DNA from 4 places in the Streptomyces sp. NPDC017202 genome. Region 4 is predicted to be linked to each of the others. Evidence: riboswitches for the same ligand, from Rfam matches in the RefSeq annotation. Region 4 holds a riboswitch; each other region holds the start of a gene.
The links. Region 4 has a riboswitch for cyclic di-AMP ahead of ACH4N1_RS10435 (transglycosylase family protein). Riboswitches for the same ligand answer to the same signal wherever they lie in the genome.

Region 1 (4,755 bases), on a different contig from region 4:
ATCGTCGCCGCCGCGACACCCACCACGGTGACCGGAACGATGTACCGCACCGCCCTGCGCCGCCCGACCCGCAGATCGTCGGCCTCCCCGGCGTGCGTGCTGTCGTCGGATGCGTACGGTGCCATGTGTGCCTTACCTCCGTCGTCGGCGGCGGCCGGTCGTCGCGCGGGTCAGCGTCCCCCACCCGAGCCGCCATTCTCACCCGAATCGGTGAGGAGTGGTGATTTCCGTAGCTCCCATCTGACCAAATCGGCCGGACGCTTACGTCAACCCGCGGACCCAAGTCGACGTACGCCTGGGGTATGACGCGGGGGCGGAAGTGTCAGGGTGGGGTGAGGGGCGGAGACCGGGGTGGGATGAGGCGGGGACCGGGGCGGGACGGGCGGGGCCGGCCCGGTACGCGTCAGCCGCCCGGTGGACCGCCGCGTCTCATCCCGCCCGGTGGACCACCGCGTCGCACAGCTCCATCAGGGCCACCTTCGCGTCGCACTCCCGCAACGGCACCAGCGCCGCCCGGGCCTCCTCGGCGTACCGCACGGTGTCCCGTCGGGCCTGCTCCAGCGCGGGGTGCCCGCGCAGCGCGGTGAGCGCCTCGGCGAGCCGGGCGTCGTCGCTCAGGTCGGAGTCGAGCAGCTCGCACAGCGCGATGTCCTCGGGCAGGGCCATCCGGGCGGCCCGCTCGCGCAGCCGCAGCACCGGCAGCGTGGGGATGCCCTCCCGCAGGTCCGTCCCCGGCGTCTTGCCCGACTCGTGCGAGTCCGACGCGATGTCGAGCACGTCGTCGGCGAGCTGGAAGGCGACGCCCAGCCGCTCGCCGTACTGGGTGAGCACGTGCACGACGGTCTCGTCGGCGCCGGCCATCATCGCGCCGAACCGGCACGCCACCGCGACCAGCGACCCGGTCTTGCCGCCGAGCACGTCGAGGTAGTGGTCGACGGGGTCCCGGCCGTCGGCCGGCCCGGCCGTCTCCAGGATCTGTCCGGTGACGAGCCGCTCGAACGCCTCCGCCTGCACCCGCACCGCCTCGGGCCCGAGGTCGGCGAGGATGTGCGAGGCACGGGCGAACAGGAAGTCGCCGGTCAGGACGGCGACCGAGTTCCCCCAGCGGGTGTTCGCGCTGGAGACCCCGCGGCGCACCTCGGCCTCGTCCATCACGTCGTCGTGGTACAGCGTGGCCAGGTGGGTCAGCTCCACCACCACGGCGGAGGGCACGATGCCGGGCGCGTACGGGTCGCCGAACTGCGCGGCGAGCATCACGAGCAGCGGCCTGAACCGCTTCCCGCCCGCCCGGACGAGGTGCTGCGCGGCTTCCGTGATGAACGGGACCTCGCTCTTGGTGGCCTCGAGCAAGCCTTCCTCGACAGCCGTCAATCCTGCCTGGACATCGGCTTCCAGAGCCTGGTCCCGCACGCTCAGCCCGAACGGCCCGACGACGGTCACGAGGGGTCTCCTGTCTGCTGGTGTCTTCTGGCGATTACGCGGTTTGTCGATAGGTCGCTGCCCTCACTCAAGTCAGCGTATCCGGTCACGTTTCGATCACCGACAGGCCCCACGTCCCCCCGTCTCGAACTTCGCTCGACCGGGAGGCGTCCCCCGAGCGGCCGGGCGGCGCCGGATCACTGCCGTCATGTCGCCGATCGATCGGTACGAGCGGCCGACGCGAGCGGCCGGAACGAGCGGCCGGAACGGGCCGCGAAACGGACCGGCGCCCCCGCCCGGCCGCCCTCGACCCCCGGCCGACCGCCCTCGCCCCCGGCCGACCACAGCCGTCGGACCCGCCCTCCCCGCCGACCCCGCGGGAGGGGACCACACGCCTGCGCATCCGTTCGCCCTCCCCCACGAGACGGCCCACGAGCACCTCCGCATCCGTGTGCCCGACAGAGCCCTCCGGTACGCCCGCGCGCGGCACCCACCGACGGACGAGCCCCTACCGGCATCCCCGGGAGCACCCCGGTCCGGCTCCGCGACCGCACCGCGGCACGCGCCCGCCCGCGCCCGCCCGCGCCCGCCCGCGGCGGCGGCAGCGGCAGCGGCAGCGGCAGCGGCAGCGGCAGCGGCAGCGACAGCGACGAGGTCCCACCGGACGACGGCACGCGCACGGAGGAGGACGACGAGGCGGTGCTCCACCGGACCCGGCGAAGACACACCCCACGCGCGCCCCTTTGAAAGGGACTTGACGCTCAATGCCCGTTTTACCCCTCTTGTGGACGCTGGTGAGTTGGCTCACTGCGGGCACACACGGCCGACCTGGCACGGAAGTTGTGATTCCACTTTGCCCGTAGGCGAGTTGACACTTGGCGAACGCAAAGGATCAAGCGGGCATACACCTCTGATCAAGGTCAATAGGTGCCATCTGTGAATCCGGCACTTGTTCCGGACATGTGCTCTCGCATACGTTCCCGGCCTGTCGGGCAGACGCCTAATCCTGCCGCCGCCCGTCATCCATCGACCGACACTCACGCACGGCAGGAGCGGGGGACCCAGGTAAGTCGCCGGACCGCACGTCACGCACGTACCGGACCGGCTCGGGGTGAAGTCGCGTCGCCGCACTCCCGCGGCGGCCGGCCGGGCACTTTCCAGCCCGAACCCGACAGCTCACCTCGTAGGCGCCGGAGAGGAACCTTTCGCCATGCCTGCCGCCGTTCAGCACCGCCGCACCCGCCTCGCCCGCACCCTCGCCGTCGCCGCCACCGGCGCCGCCGTGCTGGCCCTCCCGCTCATCGGCTCGACCAGCGCCTCCGCAGCCACCACGGCGTCGGCCACCACGGCCGCCACCACCACGGCCGGGTACACCAACAACCTCGACGGGTGGATCCGCGAGTCCCTCGCGATCATGGCCGAAAAGGGCATTCCGGGCACCTACGACGGCATCTACCGCAACGTCATGCGGGAGTCCTCCGGCAACCCGAACGCCATCAACCTGTGGGACTCCAACGCGGCCGCGGGCATCCCGTCCAAGGGCCTGCTCCAGGTCATCGACCCGACCTTCGCCGCGTACCACGTGGCCGGCACCGCCTTCGACCCGTTCGACCCGGTCGCCAACATCACCGCCGCCTGCAACTACGCGGCCCAGCGGTACGGCTCGATCGACAACGTCTTCGGCGCCTACTGACGGCTGCCACCCCCCGCCGGTCCACCCCGCTGATCCGCCTCGGGGGACGAGGGCCCCGGTGACGGGGCCCCGCCGCGCTAGGGCGTGTCTGACAATTCCCGTCGGGCGCGCGACGCCTGGCACGGCACCTCGCCGCGTTGTCGGATCACCCGAGTACATCCAGTACACGGGCGATCCTCCGCCTTGCGATGCACCGCACCAGACGCCGCGCACTGATCCGACGCGAATTGTCAGACACGCCCTAGGGAAACAGTCTTTCGAGGACGACGGCCACGCCGTCGTCCTCGTTCGACGTCGTCACCTCGTCGGCCACCGCCTTGAGTTCCGGATGGGCGTTGGCCATCGCGACGCCGTGCGCCGCCCAGTCGAACATCGGGAGGTCGTTGGGCATGTCGCCGAAGGCGATCGTGTCTTCCGGCCGCAGTCCGAGGTGCTCGGCCGCCAGGGCCAGTCCGGTGGCCTTGGTGACGCCGCACGGCTGGAGCTCCACCGTGCCCGGCCCGGACATCGTGACGGTGGCCAGCGAGCCGACCACCGAACGGGCCGTCGCCGCCAACTCGTCGTCGGACAGGGTGGGATGGCGCAGCAGGACCTTGCTGATCGGCTCGCACCACAGGTCGTCGCGCGCTCCGACGCGCAGGGCCGGCAGCGTCGGGTGCGGCATCAGATAGCCCGGTTCGATGAGCGTGAGCCCGTCGACGCCGTCCTGGTCGACCGCCGCGTACACCTCGCCCACCTCGGCCTCGATCTTGCCGAGCGCCGTCTCGGCCAGCTCCCGGTCCAGGGTGACCGACCACAGCAGACGGTCCGCTCCGGCGTCGTACAGCTGCGCGCCCTGTCCGCACACCGCGAGCCCCCGTCCGCGCAGGACGTCCAGCAGCGGCCGTACGCGGGGGGCCGGCCGGCCGGTCACCACGAGATGGCGGGCGCCTGCGGCCGTCACCCTCGCGAGCGCGTCGAGCGAGCGGTCGGAGAAGGTGTCGTCGCCGCGCAGGAGCGTTCCGTCCAGGTCGGTGGCGACGAGGGAGTACGCGCAGCGCGCGGCGGGTGCGGTGGGTGCGGCCATGATCAGAGAATACGGACCGCGACGGGCTCCGACTCACCTCCGGTTCGGCACCGTTCACGCGGGAAACGGCTTTCCGCCGCAACGCCGGGTACCGGAACGTTGAAGGCCTATGCACCGGTTGGCAACAACTTGGTCCGCTACCTACCGCCCCCGGCACCTGGAGCGGTACCGTCCAGACAGTCCAGGGGGGACTTGATCGGGGGGTCAGGTTGAGCGGCGGACGTGGCGGACGTATCCGTGTGCTGGATCCGGGGGATCTCGGCGAGGGGGAACGGGAGCGGTGGCGCGCGCTGCGCGCCGCGTCGACGGCTCCGCGCAACCCGTTCATGGAACCGGAGTTCACCGAGGCCGTGGGCCGCGTGCGGCCCCGCACGCGCGTGGCGGTGGTGTACGAGGGGGGCGAACCGGTCGGCTTCCTGCCCCACGAGCGGGGCCGGTTCGGCCGGGGCCAGGCCCTCGCCCACGGCGTCTCGGACGCCCAGGGAGCCGTCCTCGGCCCGGGTCTCGGGCTGGACGCGGACGAACTCCTGCGGGCCTGCTCCCTGTCGAGCTTCGCCTTCGACAACCTGGAGGCGGA
Region 2 (4,755 bases), on a different contig from region 4:
CTGGATCTTCAAGAAGGTCTACTCGTCCATGGACCGGGTGCTGGTGCACTCGGCGAGCTTCGGGTCCAACGCGCAGGCCATGGCGGCCGGGCTGGCCGTGCTGTCCGTGATGGAGAACGAGCAGATCGTCGCGAACGCCCGCGTGACCGGGGAGCTGCTGAAATCCCGGCTCGCGGCGCTGACCGACAGGTACGAGCTGCTCGCCGACGTGCGCGGGCGGGGCCTGATGATCGGCATCGAGTTCGGCAAGCCCCGCTCGCTGAAGCTGCGCAGCCGCTGGACCATGCTCCAGGCGGCCCGCAAGGGCCTGTTCGCGCAGATGGTGGTCGTCCCGCTGCTCCAGCGGCACCGCATCCTCACCCAGGTCTCCGGCGACCATCTGGAGGTGATCAAGCTGATCCCGCCGCTGGTCGTGGGGGAGCGGGAGGTGGACCGGTTCGTGGACGCCTTCACCGAGGTGATGGACGACGCGCACACGGGTGGGGGACTCGTCTGGGACTTCGGCCGGACGCTGATCAAACAGGCGGTGGCCAACCGGTAGGGAAACCGGTGGAGCGATCGGTGGACCCTCCCCGAGGGCTCTTTGCCTCTCAGGCAATAAATTTGCCGCAGAGGCAAAGTTCCGGCTGAATGAAGGTATGAGCCACCCCACTTCCGAGGAGGCCGGGCCCGCTCCCGGGCCGGTGGACGACCTCGGCGTCGTCGCGCCGCAGCTGCGCGCCCTGCGCCGGCGCGCCTCCCTCACCCTGGAGGCCGCGGCCCGCACGGCCGGGCTGTCGCCGGCCCACCTCTCCCGGCTGGAGACCGGGCAGCGCCAGCCCTCGCTGCCGATGCTGCTCGCGCTCGCCCGTGTCTACGGTACGACCGTCTCGGAACTGCTCGGCGAGAGGGTCGCCGACCGGGACGCCGTCGTGCGCGCCGCCGACATGGAGCCCACCCACGCGGGCGGCTGGACCTACCGGCAGTCCGGCGCGCCGGGGCGGGGCATGCAGGCGCTGCACGTGCAGGTGCCCCACGGCTCGCAGGGCGACATCGTGCGGGTGCATCCCGGCGAGGAGTGGCTGCACGTCCTGCGCGGGCGGCTGCGGCTGCGCCTCGGGGACGCCACCCACCTGCTCGGGCCCGGCGACAGCGCGCACTTCGACTCGCTGACCCCGCACCGCATCGCCGCCCAGGACCCCGACGGGGTCGACCTGTTGTTCGTCCACACCCTGTTGCAGAGCCCGACGGCCGCCCTGTGCCTCGGCCCCACCCCTGGAGAGACGCCATGACCGACATGGAGGAGAAGTTCCCCCGGAGCCTGTGGATCCGGCTGATCATCTACATCGCGGTGGGGCACCTCTTCGCCGGGTTCCTCTGGCTGCTGTTCGAGGTCGGCGCCAAGCAGTAGGCGGCGGGGGACCGGACGCCGGGGGTGCCCGCTCAGTCGAGCAGGCGCTCCCGGAGCCGTTCGCGGGTCTCCGGGGCCAGACCGAGGCCCTGCTCCAGATAGGCCTCGACACCGCCCCAGGTGTCCTCGATGGTGTGGAACGCGGCCGCGAGGTACTCCGCACGGGCGTCGAACAGGGGGCTCAGCAGCTCCATGACCTCGGCGGAGTACGCCTCGGGGGAGGTGCCGTTGCGGCGCACCTTGTAGCGGCGGTGCTTGGCGTTGGACTCCAGGTAGTCGGCCAGGATCGCCTCCTCCTCCACGCCCACCGCGAGCAGCGTCACGGCGATGGACAGGCCGGCCCGGTCCTTGCCCGCCGCGCAGTGCATGAGCGCCGGGACGCTGTCCTCGGCGAGGGAGTGCAGCACGCGCGAGTGCTCGCCCGTGCGCTCCGTCACGATCGAGCGGTAGGAGGCGATCATCCGGCCGGCCGCCTTGCCGTCGCCGAGGATCTCCCTCAGCTGCTCGATGTCGCCGTCGCGGACCATCTTCCAGAACTCGGCCCCGTCCGCCGGGTCGGAGAGCGGCAGGTTCACGTTGCGCACGCCCGGCAGCTCGACGTCCGGGCCCTCCAGCCTCTGGTCCGCCGCGTTGCGGAAGTCGAAGACCGTGTGCAGGCCCAGCGAGGCCAGGAACGCGGCGTCCTCGTCGGTGGCGTGCGCGAGATGTCCGCTGCGGAACAGCACACCGTGGCGGACCCGTCGGCCGTCGACGGTCGGCAGGCCGCCCACGTCCCGGAAGTTGCGCACTCCGGCCAGCTCGGGCTCGGTCGACGGGATCTGCTGCGTCACGGGGGCTCCTCCCGGTCGTCGGTCCCGGCCGGCGCGGCTCGACGTGGCCACCGGAACACTTCCCTGACCATACGACATGGATGCCTGGGGCAAACGGGTCCTCGACCAGGCCTTCGAGACCGCCGCCGACCCTGTTCGAGACCTGCGCCGAGCCTGTTCGAACCGAGGGTCCGGCGCGCGGTCCGCCGGCGGAGGTCCCTCCTGGAGGGCCGATCGGTGCGCACCCGGCACATGGTGACCCTGACGCGCTGGTTGTCCATTCACGCCGCATCTGGGCGTTCTGTCCGAATTGAATCCTTCATTCCAACTCGCTGTGGAATAAGGGGCTCTGGGGACCTGTCACGTGAGCAGCGTCATATCCGTGACCGTGAGTCGCCTGTCATGCTCACGTAATACGGTGGTTTTCCAAGGCTGTTCATCGGAAAACCGGCCCCTCGATTCACGGAAAGTGACCGGGAATTCCCGCCGGGGATCAAGAGAAAGCCTCGACGAGTACAACCTTCGCTTGTCCCTGTGCGTCGTGGTCGCTTACGTTCCAGACCAATCCGGACGGACGCCCAATCCTGCCGCCGCCCGGAGCCCGCACACTCACCCGTGAACGGCAGGAGCGGGGGACCCACAGGCAGTACCGCCTGTTCCGGTCTCCGGAACGGCTAGGGGTACAGCCGCGCCCCGGCGCGGCCGGACATCTCCAGTCCGCACCCGACAGCTCACCTCGCAGGCGCCGGAGAGGAATTCGCCATGCCCGCCAAGGGTAAGCACCGCCGTCCGAAGCCCCAGCGCTTCACCCGCTCCATCGCCGCCGCCGGAACCGGCGGCGCCGCGCTCGCCCTCCCGCTCATAGGGGCCACCGGTGCGCACGCCGCACCGTCGCAGTCGGCGACGCAGGCGGTCTCCGCGGCCTCCGCGCTCTCCGCCGCTCCGGAGAAGGCCGTCCAGGCCGTTCCCGTGACGCAGAAGTCCGCGAAGTCCGCCACGACCTACACGGTGCGTTCCGGCGACTACCTCTCCAGGATCGCGGACGAGCAGAACGTCAGCGGCGGCTGGACCCGGCTCTACGCGGACAACCGTGAGGCCGTCGGGGACGACCCCTCGCTGATCCACCCGGGTCTGAAGCTGTCGATCGGCGAGAAGGCCGCGACGGGCGCGACGGGCACGACCAAATCGCCGTCCGGTTCGTCCGGTTCGTCTGGTTCCTCCTCCTCGAAGCAGTCCTCGGGCTCCACCGCGAAGTCGTCGGCGTCCTCGAAGTCGTCCTCCTCGGACTCCACGAAGCCGTCCTCCTCGAAGGCGTCCACCACGCAGGCCGCCGAGAACACCGCCGCCGCCACCGGCTTCGCCCTCCCGGTCTCCGGCGCGACCGTCGGCACCCCGTACAAGATGTCCGGCAGCATGTGGTCCAGCGGGTACCACACCGGTGTCGACTTCGTCGTCCCCACCGGCACCTCGCTCAAGGCCGTCGGCGCGGGCACGGTCGTCTCCGCGGGCTGGGGCGGCGCGTACGGCAACCAGGTCGTCATCAAGCTCGCCGACGGCTTCTACGCCCAGTACGCCCACCTGTCCTCGCTCTCCGTCTCGGCCGGCCAGTCCGTCTCCGCCGGCCAGCAGGTCGGCCTCTCCGGCTCCACCGGCAACGTGACCGGCCCGCACCTGCACTTCGAGATCCGTACCGGTCCCGACTACGGCTCGGACGTCGACCCGGTCGCCTACCTCCGCTCGCACGGCGTCTCCGTCGGCTGACGCACCGTCCGACCTGCTGTCCGACGCGCCGCCGAAGGCCGGCCCCCGATCCCCGGGGCCGGCCTTCGGCGTTCCCTTGCCCCCCGGAGCCGTTTCCGGATCGACGGCTTCCGGACGCGGTCGTCGCGCGGCGCGAGCGACGAGGGCCTTATTCCCGCATTGGCCAAGTCTTTAGGAGTGGCTTATCTCACCGCCCGTCAACCCCTGCCTACGGTCGCGTAGGTCACATTCGAAGGTGAATCATGAACGGCTGTGGCAGACGATTCGAAGAATGACAACAGCTCAGTGATCGGGTCGTACGTGGCGGTGGGGGACAGCTTCACCGAGGGCGTCGGCGACCCCGGTCCCGACGGGAGGTTCGTCGGCTGGGCCGACCGGTTCGCGGTACTCCTCGCGGACCGGCGGCCCGAAGGTGACTTCCGGTACGTCAACCTCGCGGTGCGCGGCAAGCTGCTCGACCAGATCGTGGAGGACCAGCTTCCGCGAGCGGTCGAGCTGGCGCCGGACCTGGTCTCCTTCTGCGCGGGCGGCAACGACATCCTCCGGCCCGGCACCGACCCCGACGAGGTCGCCGAACGCTTCGAGCGGGCGATCGCGGCCCTCGCCGCGGTGGCCGGCACCGTGATGGTGACGACCGGTTTCGACACCCGTGGCGTCCCCGTGCTCAAGCACCTGCGCGGCAAGATCGCCACCTACAACGGACACGTGCGCGCCGTCGCCGACCGGTACGGCTGCCCGGTCCTCGACCTGTGGTCCCTGAAGTCCATCCAGGACCGGCGGGCCTGGGACGGCGAC
Region 3 (4,755 bases), on a different contig from region 4:
CGACGAGGAGCTCGCCCGGTTCGCCGAGGAGGGCCCCACCGACGAGGAGATGGAGCGCGCCCAGGCCCAGTTGGAGCGCGAGTGGCTGGACCGTCTCGGCACGGTCGCCGGCCGCGCCGACGAACTGTGCCGGTACGCGGTGCTGTTCGGCGACCCGCAGCTGGCCCTGACCGCCGTCCGGCGCGTGCTGGACATCACCGCGGAGGAGGTCCGGGAGATCGCCCGGGCCCGCCTGCGCCCGGACAACCGCGCCGTACTGGTCTACGAGCCCACCGAGCCCGCCGAGAACACCGCCGACGAGGACGAGAACGAGGAGGCGGCCCAGTGACCGAGCTCGCCGCGATGGACTTCCACCCCCAGCCCCGCGCGGGCGAGGCCAGGCCCTGGGCGTTCCCCGCCCCCGAGCGCGGGACGCTCGACAACGGCCTGACCGTCCTGCACTGCCACCGCCCCGGACAGCAGGTCGTCGCCGTCGAGGTCATCCTCGACGCGCCCCTGGACGCCGAACCGGCCGGCCTCGACGGCGTCGCCACGATCATGGCGCGGGCCTTCTCCGAGGGCACGGACAAGCACTCCGCCGAGGAGTTCGCCGCCGAGCTGGAGCGCTGCGGCGCCACCCTCGACGCGCACGCCGACCACCCCGGCGTCCGCCTCAGCCTGGAGGTTCCGGCCTCCCGCCTGGCCAAGGCCCTCGGCCTGGTGGCCGACGCCCTGCGGGCGCCCGCGTTCGCCGACAGCGAGGTCGAGCGCCTCGTCCGCAACCGCCTGGACGAGATCCCGCACGAGCTGGCCAACCCCTCCCGGCGCGCCGCCAAGGAGCTCTCCAAGGAGCTGTTCCCGGCGACCGCGCGCATGTCGCGCCCGCGCCAGGGCACCGCGGAGACCGTCGAGAAGATCGACTCCGCTGCCGTACGCGCCTTCTACGAGAAGCACGTCCGCCCCGCCACGGCCACCGCCGTGATCGTCGGCGATCTCACCGGAGTCGACCTCGACGCGCTCCTGGGCGACACCCTGGGCGCCTGGACGGGGTCCGCTGCCCAGCCGCGGCCGGTGCCGCCGGTGACCGCCGACGACACCGGACGGGTCGTCGTCGTGGACCGCCCCGGCGCCGTCCAGACGCAGCTGCTGATCGGCCGCATCGGCGCCGACCGGCACGCGCGCGTGTGGCCCGCGCAGGTGCTCGGCACGTACTGCCTGGGCGGCACCCTCACCTCCCGGCTGGACCGCGTCCTGCGCGAGGAGAAGGGCTACACCTACGGCGTGCGCGCCTTCGGCCAGGTCCTCAGGTCCGCGCCGGACGGTTCGGGCGCCGCGATGCTCGCCATCAGCGGCTCGGTCGACACCCCCAACACCGGTCCCGCGCTGGAGGACCTGTGGAAGGTGCTGCGCACCCTCGCCGAGGGCGGTCTGACCGACGCCGAGCGGGACGTCGCCGTGCAGAACCTCGTCGGAGTGGCGCCCCTGAAGTACGAGACGGCCGCCGCCGTGGCGGGCACGCTGGCCGACCAGGTCGAGCAGCACCTGCCGGACGACTACCAGGCCACGCTGTACCAGCAGCTCGCCGCGACCGGCACCGTGGAGGCCACGGCGGCGGTCGTGAGCGCCTTCCCGGTGGACCGCCTGGTGACGGTCCTCGTCGGCGACGCGGCCGCGATCAAGGCGCCGGTCGAGGCCCTCGGCATCGGTGAGGTGAAGGTCGTCCCCGCGGAGTAGGAACGCGGACCGGCGGCCGTGAGGCCGCGCGCGGGAGCCCTGGTGGACGGATGTGCCACCAGGGCTCCTCGATGTCCGAATTGAGGGAGAGGCTGCCTGTCTGCCCTGTGGCATGCGCTACAAAAGCCGCGTTCTGTTTGGGTATTGAAGGCCGCCGCGTCTAGTTTCGACCGGGCTGTTCGTCAGGCAGTGCGCCGCGTCCGCGGCACCGGACAGTCATCGCCGAGTCCCCCCACGGCGCGAGCCAGGGGAGCCGGGGACCCAACCAGACAGTCCCTGGGGTGAATCGGACGCCCGCGCGAGCCGCGAGGGGGTCCGTAGGAGACCTTCCTGCTCCGAACCCGTCAGCTAACCCGGTAGGCGAGAGGGAAGGAAAGGACCGCTCAACTTCATGGCGTCCACTTGCGCCACCGGGAAGCACCGTCGTCCCAGCAGGATGAAGCGCACCACCGCCCGCGCGGCGGGCATCGCCGCGCTCACCACCACCGGCGTCATCGGCACCGTCGCCTCCGGCCCCGCCCTCGCCGCGGAGAAGGCCGTCGAGCAGACCGGCCTCATCCCGGTCGTCACCATCGGCGACACGGTCGCCGAGCGGATCGACGACCAGGCCGCCGCGCAGAAGCAGGCCGCCGTGGCGGAGGCCGCGCGCAAGGAGGCCGCCGCCCGGGCCGCGGCCAAGGTCGAGGCGGAGCGCGAGGCCCGGGTCCGCGCCGCCCGCGCGGCCGAGCGCGAGCGCCTGAACGCCTTCGTCTCGCCGATCAGCGGCTCCTACGTCTCCACCGGCTACCGGTCCGGCGGCTCGCTGTGGTCCTCCGGCAGCCACACCGGCATCGACTTCCACGCCGCCAGCGGTACCCCCGTGCACGCGGTGGGCCTCGGCACCGTCGTCGAGGCCGGCTGGGGCGGCGCCTACGGCAACCAGGTCGTGATCCGGATGAACGACGGCACGTACACCCAGTACGGCCACCTGTCGTCCATCAGCGTCTCGGTGGGCCAGAAGGTGGCCCCGGGGCAGCGCATCGGCCTGTCCGGCGCCACCGGCAACGTCACCGGCCCGCATCTGCACTTCGAGGCCCGCACCGGCGTGGAGTACGGCTCGGACATCGATCCGGTCGCCTACCTCCGCAAGCACGGCGTGAACATCTGACGACGTACGGCGACAGATCGTACGGCCCCGGCCCGCACGGCCGGGGCTTTCGTCGTTTCCGGGACCGTACTGTCCAAAAAATATCCCTGGATTCCGACCCGCCATCGGAAATTCCCGCTGATTGCAATAGAGTCACGGAAGGCGCGTCAATCGTCGACGTTTCACGGGGATTAAGGCGGAGGTCCGTCATGCGTATTCCGGCGCACTCGGTGTGCACGGCCATCCGGGACGACATCGTCGCGGGTGTCTACGAGCGCGGCAGCCGCCTCACCGAGGAACTCCTCGCGCGCCGCTACGGTGTCTCGCGCGTCCCCGTCCGGGAGGCGCTGCGCACGCTGGAGGCGGAGGGTTTCGTCGTGACGCGGCGGCACGCGGGCGCGTGCGTCGCCGAACCGACCGAGCAGGAGGCCGCCGACCTGCTGGAGATGCGCATGCTCCTGGAGCCGCTCGGCGCCGCCCGGGCCGCCCAGCGGCGCACCGAGGCCCATCTCAAGGTGCTGCGCGGCCTCGTCCGGCTGGGCCAGGAACGCGCCAGGCGCGGCAGCAGCGAGGATCTGCGCTCCCTGGGGGGCTGGTTCCACGAGACCCTCGCCCAGGCCTCCGGCAGCCACGCCCTGACCTCGACGCTCACCCAGCTGCGCCACAAGATCTCCTGGATGTACACGGTCGACGCGTCGGCCACCCCGGTGGAGTCCTGGGCGGAACACGGCGCGATCGTGGACGCGGTGGCGCGCGGCGACGGGGAACGCGCGCGGGCGGTGACGGCGCTGCACACCGAGCGCGCGACCTCCGCGCACCGGCTGCGCTTTCCGGGCGGTGACCGCCGGGACCGTGTGAGGACTTCGCAACACGTCGTCAACATGTCCGGCCTCCGGCATTAACACGAGGGCCGTATACAAAGAAGGTAATTCGGCGGAGAGGTATTTCCGCTGCCTTTTTCCGGCGCGCCCCCACATTTACGGTGGTGTGCCCTTCGCGTGCCCGTCGCATGCTCTTCGCGCGCCCTTCCCGGGGCCTGCGGAATATCCGTCACGCGCGGCCGGTGATTTCCGCCGGGCCCGCCGGGTCCCGGAAACGGCGGAGCCGCGCCGCCCGGACCGGGCGACACGGCTCCTGCCCGCTGCGGGTGGCAGCCGGCTCAGACGGTCTCGGGAAGCTCCTCGAGCCCCTCGGCGACCAGCTTCGCCAGACGGTCGAGGGCGACGTCCGCACCCTCGGCCTCGGAGGCGAGGACGATCTCCTCGCCGCCCTGGGCGCCCAGGCCGAGAACGGCCAGCATGGAGGCCGCGTTGACGGGGTTGCCGTCGGCCTTGGCGATCGTCACCGGGATGCCTGCGGCCGTGGCGGCCCGGACGAAGATGGAAGCGGGGCGGGCGTGAAGGCCCTCGGCCCAGCCGACGTTGACGCGGCGCTCAGCCATGTGATGCTGCCCTTCGGTGTTCAGGTTGTCTAGACCAGTGTTCCACACGTGAAGCGTGGGAGGAGAGGGCCGTGCGGCCCCCTCCCGGCGTGGTCGTCGGATCGCGGCCTCGATCCGACATCCGTCCTCCACAGACTGCCCCGCGCCGTTGTCGTACGCGAGCCGTACTCTGGGCCCCATGCAGAGCGCGTCGGACCGCCACGAGTACCCCGCCCACTGGGAAGCCGACGTGGTGCTGCGCGACGGCGGCACCGCGCGCATCCGCCCCATCACCGTCGATGACGCCGAGCGCCTGGTCAGCTTCTACGAGCAGGTGTCGGACGAGTCGAAGTACTACCGCTTCTTCGCGCCCTACCCGCGACTGTCCGCCAAGGACGTCCACCGCTTCACGCACCACGACTTTGTGGACAGGGTGGGACTCGCGGCCACGGTAGGCGGCGAGTTCATCGCCACCGTACGCTATGACCGCATTGGT
Region 4 (4,755 bases):
GGCGCGGGACCCGGACCGCACAGGGCGCACACCGCGCGGCACCCGCTGCCCGCTGCCGCCGGGTGCCGAGCACCACCCGCCGCCCGCTGAGCATCATCTGCCGCCTGCCGCCTGCCGCCTGCCGCCTGCCGCCTGCCGCCTGCTGTCGCCGGGCACCGCCGGGCGCGGTGCCGGGCGCGGTGCCGGGCACATCGGGGCGGCGCCCGCGAGGCGTGCGAGGGCATCGAGCGGAGCCGGGCCGGGGGAGCCGGACGGCCACGACGTGGTCCCGCGCCGGGCGCCGTGAGGCCGGGACGGAACCCCGCCTCCGCGCTCCGGGTTCCGTCCCGCCGAGGCCCCGCGACCGGCGGCCGTGGGCCGTGGCCGCCTCGGGCCGCGCGCGGTCGCCGGCCCGGCCCGGTTACCGTCGGGGAGTGACCCAGCAGCCCGCACCCGAGCCGTCCCCGCCAGCCCTGTTCACCTGGGAGTTCGCCACCGACCCCTACCCCGCCTACGCCTGGCTCCGCGAGCACGCGCCCGTGCACCGCACGCGGCTGCCCAGCGGGGTGGAGGCCTGGCTGGTCACCCGGTACGCCGATGCCAAGCAGGCCCTCGCCGACCAGCGGCTCAGCAAGAACCCGGCGCACCACGACGAGCCCGCGCACGCCAGGGGCAGGACCGGGATCCCCGGTGAGCGCAAGGCCGAGCTGATGACGCACCTGCTGAACATCGACCCGCCGGACCACACCCGACTGCGACGCCTCGTCAGCAAGGCGTTCACGCCCCGCCGGGTCGCCGAGTTCGCGCCCCGCGTGCAGGAGTTGGCGGACGGGCTCATCGACCGGTTCGCGGAGCGGGGCACCGCCGACCTCATCCACGACTTCGCCTTCCCGCTCCCCATCCACGCCATCTGCGACCTGCTCGGCGTCCCCCGCGAGGACCAGGACGACTTCCGGGACTGGGCGGGCATGATGATCCGGCACGGCGGGGGCCCGCGCGGCGGCGTCGCCCGGTCGGTGAAGAAGATGCGCGGCTACCTCCTGGACCTCATCCACCGCAAGCGCCTGGAGCTTCCCGCGGATCCGGCCCCCGGCGAGGACCTCATCTCGGGTCTGATCCGCGCCTCCGACCACGGCGAGCACCTCACCGAGAACGAGGCCGCCGCCATGGCCTTCATCCTGTTGTTCGCCGGGTTCGAGACGACGGTCAACCTGATCGGCAACGGCACCTACGCCCTGCTGACCCACCCCGGTCAGCGCGCCCGCCTCCAGGACTCCCTGGCCGCGGGCGAGAGCGACCTCCTGGCGACCGGCGTGGAGGAACTCCTGCGCTACGACGGCCCGGTGGAACTCGCCACCTGGCGGTTCGCCACCGAGCCCCTGACCGTCGGCGGGCAGGACATCGCCCCCGGCGACGCCGTCCTCGTCGTCCTGGCGGCCGCCGACCGGGACCCGGAGCGGTTCGCCGACCCGGACGTCCTCGACCTGTCCCGCCGCGACAACCAGCACCTGGGCTACGGCCACGGCATCCACTACTGCCTGGGCGCCCCCCTCGCCCGCCTGGAGGGGCAGACCGCGCTGGCCACCCTCCTGACCCGGCTGCCCGATCTGCGACTGGACGCCGACCCGGCCGACCTGAGGTGGCGCGGCGGTCTCATCATGCGCGGACTGCGCACCCTGCCCGTGCGGTTCGGCCCGGCCGTTTCCGGTGAACCCCCCGCAGCCGTCCGCTGACCATCCGTTATGTGCCCGGACGGCGAAGCAGAAGTGACCATTCCTCACTTCTGTGATCTTCACGTGATCTGCGCGGCATTAACTTGTGACAAGTGATCGTCTGCCGATACGTTCACCTGTCAGCGCGGCGCCCCCGTTTCGCGGCCCGTGCAAGCACTGCTGTCTCGAGAAAGGCCCTTGCATGCTCTCCGGGAACGGTCGACACCGGCGCCCCCGCCAGGCTCCGGCCCTCCTCGTCGCGGCCGGCGTGACCGGCTCCGCGATCGCCATCCCGCTGCTCGGCGCCACCGGCGCGAGCGCGGCCGACGGCACGGTGTGGGACACGGTGGCGGAGTGCGAGTCCGGCGGCTCCTGGAGTGCCGACCAGGGCAACGGCGAGTACGGCGGCCTGTCGCTGAGTCAGAAGGACTGGGAGGCGTACGGCGGACTCGACTTCGCCGAGCGCCCCGACCTGGCCAGCCGCAACCAGCAGATATCCGTCGCGCAGAAGGTCCTCGCCGACCAGGGCGTCGGCGCCTGGGGCACCTGCGGGCTGACGTCCGGGCTCAGCAAGGAGAACGGCGCGGGCAGCCTGGACACCGGGGTGGCGGACGAATCGTCCGGCTCCTCCGTTTCGTCCGGCTTGTCCGACCTGTCCAAGGGGTCGTCCGGCTCCTCGAACTCCTCGGGCTCCTCGGGCTCCTCGAACTCCTCGGACTCCTCGGACGGCAAGGGGGCGTCGGCCTCCCCGTCGGCCGAATCCTCCCCGGATGCCACGGACGAGACCTCTCCGTCCGCTTCGTCCTCTTCCTCCGGCAAGCCGGACGGCTCCTCGAAGTCCGATGCGCCGGCGGACGCCGACGCGGGCACCTCGGGGGCGGACGGCGGCTCGCCCACGGCCACCCCCGAAGTGGACGACTCGGACAAGTCGGTCCAGGAGGCGGGTTCTTGGAGCCTCGTCGACACCGGCTCCCTCGCCTCCGGCCGCCACCGCGGCACCTCCGCCGACGAGGTCGTGCCGGACGGCACCACCACCGCCTCCTCCGGCCGGCACGCCGCGGGCGCCTCCGGCGGCGCGGTGGGCACCTACGTCGTGCGCGACGGCGACTCCCTCGTCTCCATCGCCGACTCCCTTGACCTCGACGGCGGATGGCGCGCCCTCTACGCCGAGAACAAGGACGCCATCGGCGCCGACCCGAACAACATCACCCCCGGTCAGACGCTCGACACAGGGGTGGAATAGGGCGGAAAAACGGGAAAAGCAGCGGGAGTTCACGTCACACTTCGCGCTGAATGTCCGTTTTGATCAAAGTGTGGGATGAGTCTCAGAAGGCGTGATCGTCTTTGAAATTCCGCCGAGCGCGTGTCTACGGTCGTGACCGCTCGGCAACCCGAGCCCCGGCTGTCGCAACGCCGAATCCTGCCAGTGGCAGCCCGGGAACAGTCGTCGCGTCAAGCGCCGTAGGCAGGAGCGGGGGACCCAAGGTAAGTGCCGCACCGGTCGGTCGACCGGAACGGCTCGGGGTGAAGCCACACCTCCCGGGAGCAGTGCTCCCGGACGGGAGTGGCCGGGCAACTCACACGGCCCGAACCCGACAGCTCACCTCGCAGGCGTCGGTGAGGGGATCCACCATGCTGTTTTCCGCCAAGGGCAAGCACCGTCGTCCGTCCAGGGCCACCCGCGCCGCCGCGCTCGCCGGTGTCACCGGTGTCGCCATCGCCGCCCCGCTGATGGCGGCCGGCAACGCCTCCGCCGCCACCACCTCCGAGTGGGACGCCGTCGCCCAGTGCGAGTCCGGCGGCAACTGGTCCATCAACACCGGCAACGGCTACTACGGCGGCCTGCAGTTCTCCGCCTCCACCTGGGCCGCGTACGGCGGCACGCAGTACGCCGGCACCGCCGACAAGGCCTCGAAGTCCCAGCAGATCCAGATCGCCGAGAAGGTCCTCGCGGGCCAGGGCAAGGGCGCCTGGCCGGTCTGCGGCGTGGGCCTGTCCGGCGCCGCGTACAACGGCGGCTCGGGCTCCACCGGCGGCTCGTCCGCCGGCGGCTCCTCGGCCGGCGGTTCCTCCTCCTCGGAGACCACCACCCGCTCCACCGAGAAGCAGAGCGCCTCCCGCTCCGCCGAGCGCCCGGCGGCCAAGTCCCAGAAGACCGTCACCACCCCGACCGGCAAGAAGGTCAAGAAGGGTGACGGCGAGTACAAGGTCGCCACGGGCGACACCCTCAGCTCCATCGCCCAGGCGCAGGGCGTCAAGGGCGGCTGGGCCGAGCTGTTCGAGCTGAACAAGGACATCGTCCAGGACGCCGACCTCATCTACCCGGGTCAGCAGCTGCACCTGAAGTGACCTCCGGCTCCCGGCCGGACCGCGGCCCCCTCACGGCCGAGGCGGTCACGCCGAGAGCCTCGTGAGGGAGCCCCCGTCCCCACGGTCCCCCCGCCCCGGTGCGTGTTCCCCCGTACGCACCCGGGCGGGGTTTTCTTTTCCCGTTCGCCGCCTTCTGTTGGCCACCCCCTTTGTTCCGGGCTGAAACAATGGGTACCGTCTCCCTGTCCACGGGACGGTCGGTCGGCCGACCGACGCCCCGAGGCGGTTAGGCTCTAGTCGCAAGGCTCGGCAAGGCCTCCACACGGCCCGCCCGCGCCCCGCACAACCAGCGTCACATCCCAAGAAGGAGATGCTCGTGCCGTCCATCGACGTCGTCGTAGCCCGGGAAATCCTGGACTCCCGAGGCAACCCCACGGTCGAGGTCGAGGTCGGCCTCGACGACGGCAGCACGGGTCGTGCCGCCGTCCCCTCCGGCGCCTCCACCGGCGCCTTCGAGGCCATCGAGCTCCGCGACGGTGACCCGAACCGCTACCAGGGCAAGGGCGTCGAGAAGGCCGTCCTGGCCGTCATCGAGCAGATCGGCCCCGAGCTGGTCGGCTACGACGCCACCGAGCAGCGCCTGATCGACCAGGCCATGTTCGACCTGGACGCCACCGACAACAAGGGCTCCCTCGGCGCCAACGCCATCCTCGGCGTCTCCCTCGCCGTCGCCCACGCCGCCTCCGAGGCCAGC

Region 1: linked by a shared signal. The riboswitch ahead of ACH4N1_RS15140 (transglycosylase SLT domain-containing protein) and the one ahead of ACH4N1_RS10435 (transglycosylase family protein) in region 4 are both predicted to bind cyclic di-AMP.
Region 2: linked by a shared signal. The riboswitch ahead of ACH4N1_RS07850 (peptidoglycan DD-metalloendopeptidase family protein) and the one ahead of ACH4N1_RS10435 (transglycosylase family protein) in region 4 are both predicted to bind cyclic di-AMP.
Region 3: linked by a shared signal. The riboswitch ahead of ACH4N1_RS24740 (M23 family metallopeptidase) and the one ahead of ACH4N1_RS10435 (transglycosylase family protein) in region 4 are both predicted to bind cyclic di-AMP.

What each region holds. Positions count from the first base shown of each region.
Region 1 is NZ_JBIRNP010000006.1:210,857-215,611, forward strand. It holds gene ACH4N1_RS15130 (outer membrane lipoprotein carrier protein LolA) at 1-125, opposite strand, end outside; gene ACH4N1_RS15135 (polyprenyl synthetase family protein) at 430-1,440, opposite strand; cyclic di-AMP (ydaO/yuaA leader) riboswitch at 2,441-2,624, shown strand; gene ACH4N1_RS15140 (transglycosylase SLT domain-containing protein) at 2,630-3,112, shown strand; gene ACH4N1_RS15145 (HAD family hydrolase) at 3,354-4,178, opposite strand; gene ACH4N1_RS15150 (GNAT family N-acetyltransferase) at 4,418-4,755, shown strand, end outside.
Region 2 is NZ_JBIRNP010000003.1:52,740-57,494, reverse strand. It holds gene ACH4N1_RS07870 (aspartate aminotransferase family protein) at 1-541, shown strand, start outside; gene ACH4N1_RS07865 (helix-turn-helix domain-containing protein) at 639-1,271, shown strand; gene ACH4N1_RS07860 (DUF6126 family protein) at 1,268-1,390, shown strand; gene ACH4N1_RS07855 (tyrosine-protein phosphatase) at 1,423-2,220, opposite strand; cyclic di-AMP (ydaO/yuaA leader) riboswitch at 2,800-2,957, shown strand; gene ACH4N1_RS07850 (peptidoglycan DD-metalloendopeptidase family protein) at 2,962-3,960, shown strand; gene ACH4N1_RS07845 (SGNH/GDSL hydrolase family protein) at 4,246-4,755, shown strand, end outside.
Region 3 is NZ_JBIRNP010000014.1:62,280-67,034, forward strand. It holds gene ACH4N1_RS24730 (M16 family metallopeptidase) at 1-328, shown strand, start outside; gene ACH4N1_RS24735 (M16 family metallopeptidase) at 325-1,713, shown strand; cyclic di-AMP (ydaO/yuaA leader) riboswitch at 1,924-2,091, shown strand; gene ACH4N1_RS24740 (M23 family metallopeptidase) at 2,105-2,860, shown strand; gene ACH4N1_RS24745 (GntR family transcriptional regulator) at 3,049-3,741, shown strand; gene ACH4N1_RS24750 (HPr family phosphocarrier protein) at 3,999-4,280, opposite strand; gene ACH4N1_RS24755 (GNAT family N-acetyltransferase) at 4,459-4,755, shown strand, end outside.
Region 4 is NZ_JBIRNP010000004.1:82,917-87,671, reverse strand. It holds gene ACH4N1_RS10445 (cytochrome P450) at 414-1,712, shown strand; gene ACH4N1_RS10440 (transglycosylase family protein) at 1,894-2,934, shown strand; cyclic di-AMP (ydaO/yuaA leader) riboswitch at 3,139-3,320, shown strand; gene ACH4N1_RS10435 (transglycosylase family protein) at 3,324-4,040, shown strand; gene eno (phosphopyruvate hydratase) at 4,372-4,755, shown strand, end outside.